2 regions of the Brevibacterium sp. genome follow, and region 2 is predicted to be linked to the other one. Evidence: predicted binding sites of a transcription regulator. Region 2 holds the regulator's gene; the other holds the start of a gene.
What was found. Region 2 encodes HspR, which represses chaperone genes until heat shock. Its sites were predicted from a motif close to AAGTTGAGTCNNNNNGACTCAACTT; they were not measured.

Region 1 (3,409 bases), on a different contig from region 2:
CACGATCGCCGCAGCCATCGCGCTCGGCGCGATGCTCGCCCCACCCGACCCGGTCGCTGTCGAAGCCGTGGCCAGCACCGTGTCGATCCCCCGCCGCATCATGTCGACCCTGCAGAGCGAAGGCCTGTTCAACGATGCCGCCTCCCTCGTCATCTTCCAGACTGCGATGGCCGCGGTATTGGCCGGTACCGAAGTGGACTTTGCCGATCTGGCCGTGTCGTTCGCCGTCTTCGCCGTCGTGGCGATCCTCGTCGGTCTGGTCCTGTCCTTCGCCGCCTGGTGGGTGATGGAGAAGATCGATCACACGATCGCTCGGTCCTCCCTGATGCTCGTCCTGCCCTTCGGCGTCTACCTCGTGGCCGAGCACTTCCACGCCAGCGGGGTCATCGCCGTCGTCGTGGCCGCTCTCGAAGTGCGGCGCCGCGATGTCGAGGGGAACTCGGCGGAGCGGGTGACGCAGAATTCGACGTGGCAGGTCCTCGAGATGCTCATCACCGGAATCGCCTTCGGACTCATCGGCCTCGATCTGCGTCTCATCGTCGAATCCGAGCATGCCGACCTCGGGCGAGCGCTGCTCGTCGGCGGCTTCATCGCCGTCGTGGTCGTCGCCGCCCTCGGCATCGACGACGAAGCGGAGAAGGAACATCAGGCGACCAGGGACATCGCACTGCGCGCCTACAAGGCCGCGATGCGCGAGATCAAGAACGATGACACAGCCTGCCCGACGACATCATCGAACCACTGCGCGCGAGGTTCAAAGTCCTGCACGATCAGCTCAGCGGAACCACCGATGACCAGGCGAGTTCGGAGCAGGCGATGGCTTTCAAGGAACACCGGGAGCAGACGTTGGCCGTGCAGAAGAAGGCCATGCAGTCCGCTCGCGCCGAGGTGCTCAAGGCCCGTCGTGAGCGCGGCACCGATCCGGAGGTTGCGGACAAGGTGCTCCACCGCTTCGACCTCCAGTCGGTCATCACCCGGTAGGAACGGGCCGGTCCCGGCTGGGTCTCCGGGCCGGTCCCGGTGGGGCAGGGGCACGCATCCGGGCGGAATGTTTCGACGAAGATTCCTCTGGAAATTCAAAGTTGAGCGGAATAGACTCAACTTTGTCGATGTTGTTCTCGGCGAGAGTTCAAATCAGCCCAGAATTGAAAGAAGGAGATGCGCAGATGGACGCACAGATGACAACCAAATCCCGGGAGGCGCTGCAGACTGCGGTCAACGACGTCGTCGCCCGGCACAACAACCAGATCGAACCGGCCCACCTCGTGGCCGCGCTGCTCAAGCAGCCCGACTCCCTGGCCTCGGCCCTGCTGACGAAGGTCGGCGCCGACCCACAGTCGGTGCTCACCGCGATTGAAGCAGTGATCGACAGGTTCCCCACGGTCAGCGGATCTTCGGTCAGCCAGCCAGGCCTGTCCCGCGCCGGACTCGAGATGATGAACCTCGCGCAGGAGGAGATGACCTCCCTGGGCGATCAGTTCGTTTCGACCGAGCACCTGCTGCTCGCAGCGGCGGCCGGAGATGACGGCGCCGGCGAGACGCTGCGCGCGAATGGGGCGAACCGGGACGCACTGCTTGCGGCCCTGCCCGAACTGCGCGGAGGCAAGAAGGTCACTTCGGAGAACCCCGAGGAGACCATGCAGTCGCTGGAGAAGTTCGGCGTCGACCTTACCGCCGCCGCCCGCGAAGGCAAGCTCGACCCGGTGATCGGCCGCGACAAGGAAGTGCGCCGCGTCGTCCAGGTGCTCTCGCGCAGGACGAAGAACAACCCCGTCCTCATCGGTGATCCCGGCGTCGGCAAGACCGCCGTCGTCGAGGGCCTGGCCCAGCGGATCGTGGCCGGAGACGTGCCCGAATCGCTGCGGGACAAGACGCTGATCAGCCTCGACCTGTCCGCCATGGTCGCCGGCGCGAAGTACCGCGGCGAGTTCGAGGAGCGGCTCAAGGCCGTGCTCGAGGAGATCAAGAACTCCGACGGGCAGATCATCACCTTCATCGACGAGCTCCACACGATCGTCGGAGCCGGCGCCGGCGGGGACTCCTCGATGGACGCGGGCAATATGCTCAAGCCGATGCTCGCCCGCGGCGAGCTGCGGATGATCGGCGCCACGACCCTGGACGAGTACCGCGAGAACATCGAAAAGGACCCCGCCCTTGAGCGCAGGTTCCAGCAGGTGTTCGTCGGAGAGCCCAGCGTCGAGGACACGATCGCGATCCTCCGCGGGCTCAAGGAACGCTACGAGGCGCACCACAAGGTCTCGATCAGTGACAGCGCGCTGGTGGCCGCGGCGACGATGTCGGACCGGTACATCACCGGCAGGCAGCTGCCGGACAAGGCCATCGACCTCGTCGACGAGGCGGCCTCCCGCCTGCGGATGGAGATCGACTCGGCTCCGGTCGAGATCGATGAGCTCCGCCGCGCCGTGGACCGCCTGAAGATGGAGGAAATGGCCCTGTCGAAGGAGAACGATTCCGCATCGGCCGAGCGCCTGACCGCCCTGCGCGCCGACCTCGCCGACAAAGAGGAGGAGTTGCGTTCGCTCGAAGCGACGTGGGAGTCCCAGCGTGCCGGCCTCAACCGGGTCGGTGAGCTGAAGACGAAGCTCGACGAACTGCGCTCGCAGGCCGAGAAGGCTCAGCGCGACACGGACCTCGAGACCGCATCCCGCCTGCTCTACGGGGAGATCCCCGCCGTGCAGAAGGAGATCGCCGAAGCCGAAGCAGCAGAGGCTCAGGCCGAAGCCGGTCAGACCTCGGATCCGATGGTCTCGGACAAGGTCTCGAGCAGCGATATCGCCGAGGTGGTCTCCTCCTGGACGGGCATCCCCGCAGGACGCCTCGTCCAAGGTGAGGTCGAGAAGCTGCTCGAAGCCGAGAACATCCTCGGTGAGCGCCTCATCGGTCAGAAGAACGCTGTCGCCGCGGTCTCCGACGCCATCCGCCGTTCGCGTGCGGGTGTCGCCGACCCCGACCGTCCGACCGGTTCGTTCCTGTTCCTCGGGCCCACCGGTGTGGGTAAGACGGAGCTCGCGAAGTCGCTGGCGGACTTCCTCTTCGACGATGAGAAGGCCCTGATCAGGATCGATATGAGCGAATACGGTGAGAAGCACACCGTGTCCCGCCTCGTCGGTGCCCCTCCGGGCTACGTCGGATACGACGAGGGCGGCCAGCTCACCGAAGCGGTCCGCCGTCGTCCGTACTCCGTCGTCCTGCTCGACGAGGTGGAGAAGGCGCACCCGTCCGTCTTCGACATCCTGCTGCAGGTCCTCGATGACGGCCGCCTCACCGATGGTCAGGGCCGTACGGTCGACTTCAGGAACACCATCCTGATCCTGACTTCGAACCTCGGTTCGCAGTTCCTCGTCGACACGAACCTGTCGACCGAGGAGCAGAGGTCCAAGGTGCTTGA
Region 2 (3,409 bases):
GCCCTTGAGCGCACCGTCGATTCCGGTGAACTCCTCCGGATCACCGGTCGCCGCGGACACCACGATGAGGATGCCCACCGACAGCAAAGTCGCACCTTTGCCCAGATACCCGACAACACCGGTGAAACCGACGAGGAAGCGAGTGAACGCGCTGCGCGGCCGACGCAGCTCGTCTTTCCACTTCCGCCGCAGACCGTTGACACAGAATACGATGCCGATGATCGCAATCACGGCGCCGACGGCCATGAGGATATACAGTCCAGCCGGCGCCTTCGCCACCGTCGTCGAGGCCTGTGAACTCGACTTACCCGAATCCGCTCCTCCGCCGAAGACGAATTGGGAGAAGGTTGCCGCCACGACTACATAGGCGATGGCAGAACCGACCATCGTGAAGAAGTCGGTCCACTGTTTCCTCCCCTGCTTCTCCTGCAGATCCCGAGTACCAGCGCCACGCAGCGATGCTGAGCCGAAGAACGCGTTGACCAGGCACCACAAAGCCATCAACGCACAGCCGAGGAAGCAGACGATGATGAGCACCATGCCGAAGGGCTGCGCAGCGATCTGGCCGACAGCTCCTGCCTGGTCGGCGTTGCCGCCGCCTTGCCCCAGCCCGATCGTCACAGCGGTCGCGCCGAGGATGGCGTGGACCAATCCATTGGCGATGAATCCCGCTCGGGCCACCCGCTCGAACCAGCGGCTGTCTGCGGCTTCCTGAGCCGCCGAATCAGCGCTGTCGGCGACCTGTCGAACCTTCTCTTTCTCGTCCACAGAGTCAGTGTCGCACAGCATCTGTACTTTTCTGCGCCGCAAACAAACAGAATCCTCGGACAGATGCGAAGAGGCGGAGCGCGAATACCCAGATGGGTTCGCACTCCGCCTCAGATCCGATCACACCGACTCTGACCGGCGACTGCCGACTCAGCCGCGCCGATACCGGTTGTACAGCACCAAGGCTCCCGGTTCAGGACGACCCTGTGGGCGTCGTCCCCTCGAGATCGAGACGACGTCTCCGCCCACGGTGCCGGCTGCGAAGACGCGCGCATCGCGTTCCTGCGCCGACCGGCGTGCCCGAACCTCGTCCTCGAGCTCCTCGTTGCGGCTCTTGAGCGCATCGACCTGATTCTGCAGGTCGATGATCTTCTTGATCCCGACGAGGTTGACTCCCTCGTCCTGCGACAGCTGCTGGATCAGTCGCAGCTTGGCGATGTCCCTTCCGGAATAACGCCGGCCCCGGCTCGCAGTGCGATCCGGAGTGACGAGACCCAGTCGGTCATACTGCCGCAGCGTCTGCGGGTGCATGCCCGCCAGATCCGCGGCCACCGAGATGACATACACCGCCGCACTCGATGAAATGTGCATTGTGATTAACCACCTCAGCTGGCCTTGGCCTTGTCCAGCAAGCCGGCGCGTGGATCCTCACCTTCGGTGGCGGCCTTGAAGGCCTCGACCGCTTGTTTGGCTTCCTTGGACAGATTCTTCGGCACCACGATCTGGACTGTCGCCAGCAGATCGCCGGTGCCTTTCTTCGTCTTCACACCTTTGCCCCGCACGCGCAGGGTCCGTCCCGAGGGTGTCCCCGGTGCGACCTTGACCTTGACGGGCGTTCCGCCCAGGGTCGGCACCTTGACCTCGGCGCCGAGGGCCGCCTCGTCGAAGCTGATCGGCAGCTCAATCCGCAGGTTGTCACCATCGCGGGTGAAGACCGGGTGCGGGCGTACGTGCACGGTGAGGATGACGTCACCGGGCTCGCCGCCGTTGGGGCTGGTCTTGCCCTTGCCGGCCAGGCGGATCTTCTGCCCGTCCTTGACCCCGATCGGTGTCCGCACGGTCAGCGGCTTCCCACCCGGCATATTCAGCTTCACCGAGGCACCGTTGATCGCTTCGGTGAACGACAGCGTCGTACTCGCCTTGATGTCGCCGCCCTTGACCGGAGGCTGGTAGCCGCCGTAACCGCCACCGCCGAAACCTCCGCCGAATCCGCCGAGCAGATCCGCCAGGTCCGGGGGAACGTCTCCCCCACCGGTGTAGGTCGTGCGGGTCCTGGTGCGTCCGCCGCCTCCGAAGAGGTCGGAGAACACATCGTCGAATCCGCCGCCGGCAGCCCCGCCCGGTCCACCGGAACCGGCGCTGAACCTGGCACCGCCGCCCATGGCGCGGACCTGATCGTACTGGGCCCGGGATTCCTTGTCGGAGAGCACCTGGTGGGCCTGGCCGATCTCCTTGAACTTCTCTTCGGCCTTCTCATCACCGGGGTTGGCGTCCGGGTGATACTTGCGCGCGAGCTTGCGATAAGCCTTCTTGATCTCAGCGTCGGAAGCATCCTTGGAGACGCCGAGGGTTTTGTAGAAGTCCTTATCGAACCAATCATTCTGAGGTCCGGTATTCACCTGGCACCTCCTTTCCTTCCAATCAATCCTGTCATCACGGTATTCACTTGTCCTCTCACAATCCGCATCCCCGGGGCACTGCCCCGAAGATCCGGACCGCCGCCGAGGCGGTTCCCCGGCCCCGTACCTCGGTGAACCGGCGTACGGGGCCGGCGGCCGCCTCGGCGATCGTTGTCGTTCAGTCCTCCGGCTGCTGGACACCGACACGGGCGGCGCGAATGATGCGCTCCCCGATACGGTAGCCCGGCTGCATGACCAGGAAGAGCGTCGGATTCTCGACCTCATCCGATGGCTGCTGCATGAGCGCCTCGTGGATGTTCGGGTCGAACTCGTCGCCGACCTCTCCGTATTGTTCGACGCCGATCTTGTTCAGCGATTCGACGAGCTTGTTCACGTGGGTCTCGAAAGGCCCGCTGACATCGCCGTTGTCGCGAGCGAGCTTGACCTCGTCGAGCACGGGGATCAGGGCCTCAACGACCTTGATCGTGCCGCCGAGAGCCGCACGCTCACGTTCGCGGTCGGCGCGCATCCGATACGCCGCATATTCGGCGTTGATGCGCTTGAGGTCGGCCAGGTACCCCGCTGCCTCCGAGCCCGGTTCGGGCTCGGCTTCCGGCTCGATGTCTTCGAGACCCGAGGCATCGGACGGGATGTCCACCCCGAGGTCGCTGGCATCGGACGCGGCAGCCTGTTCGGCATTCGCGTCCGAGGTCGGCTCCTCGCCGGCCCCGGCCGAGGCCGACTGGGCGTCGGCCTCGGGACGGACCTCACCGGTGTTCGGATCGACCCGGCGCTTGTCGCTGAAGTTGAAGCCTGGCTCCTCGGACGACTTGTCGTTGCCCTCGGCAGTCATTACTTCTTCTCCTCATCCTCATCGTCGACAACTTCGGCGTCGACGACATCGTCGTCTGCGCTTGCATCGGCGGTACCTTCACCGGCAGCTTCGGCGCCTTCGGCACCGCCCTGCTGGCTGTAGATGGCTTCGCCGATCTTCTGCTGGTTCTCCACGAGTTTGTCGTAGG

Region 1: the regulator HspR is predicted to act here: its motif matches at 1,080-1,104, upstream of clpB (ATP-dependent chaperone ClpB).

What each region holds. Positions count from the first base shown of each region.
Region 1 is NZ_JBQDYQ010000006.1:48,875-52,283, forward strand. Features, by position in the region: partial or broken gene ACTIIH_RS03575 (cation:proton antiporter domain-containing protein) at 1-532, shown strand, start outside; gene ACTIIH_RS03580 (hypothetical protein) at 817-981, shown strand; gene clpB (ATP-dependent chaperone ClpB) at 1,167-3,409, shown strand, end outside.
Region 2 is NZ_JBQDYQ010000057.1:2,934-6,342, forward strand. Features, by position in the region: gene ACTIIH_RS13320 (DUF1206 domain-containing protein) at 1-768, opposite strand, end outside; gene ACTIIH_RS13325 (heat shock protein transcriptional repressor HspR) at 919-1,359, opposite strand; gene ACTIIH_RS13330 (DnaJ C-terminal domain-containing protein) at 1,374-2,387, opposite strand; gene ACTIIH_RS13335 (nucleotide exchange factor GrpE) at 2,566-3,240, opposite strand; gene dnaK (molecular chaperone DnaK) at 3,240-3,409, opposite strand, start outside.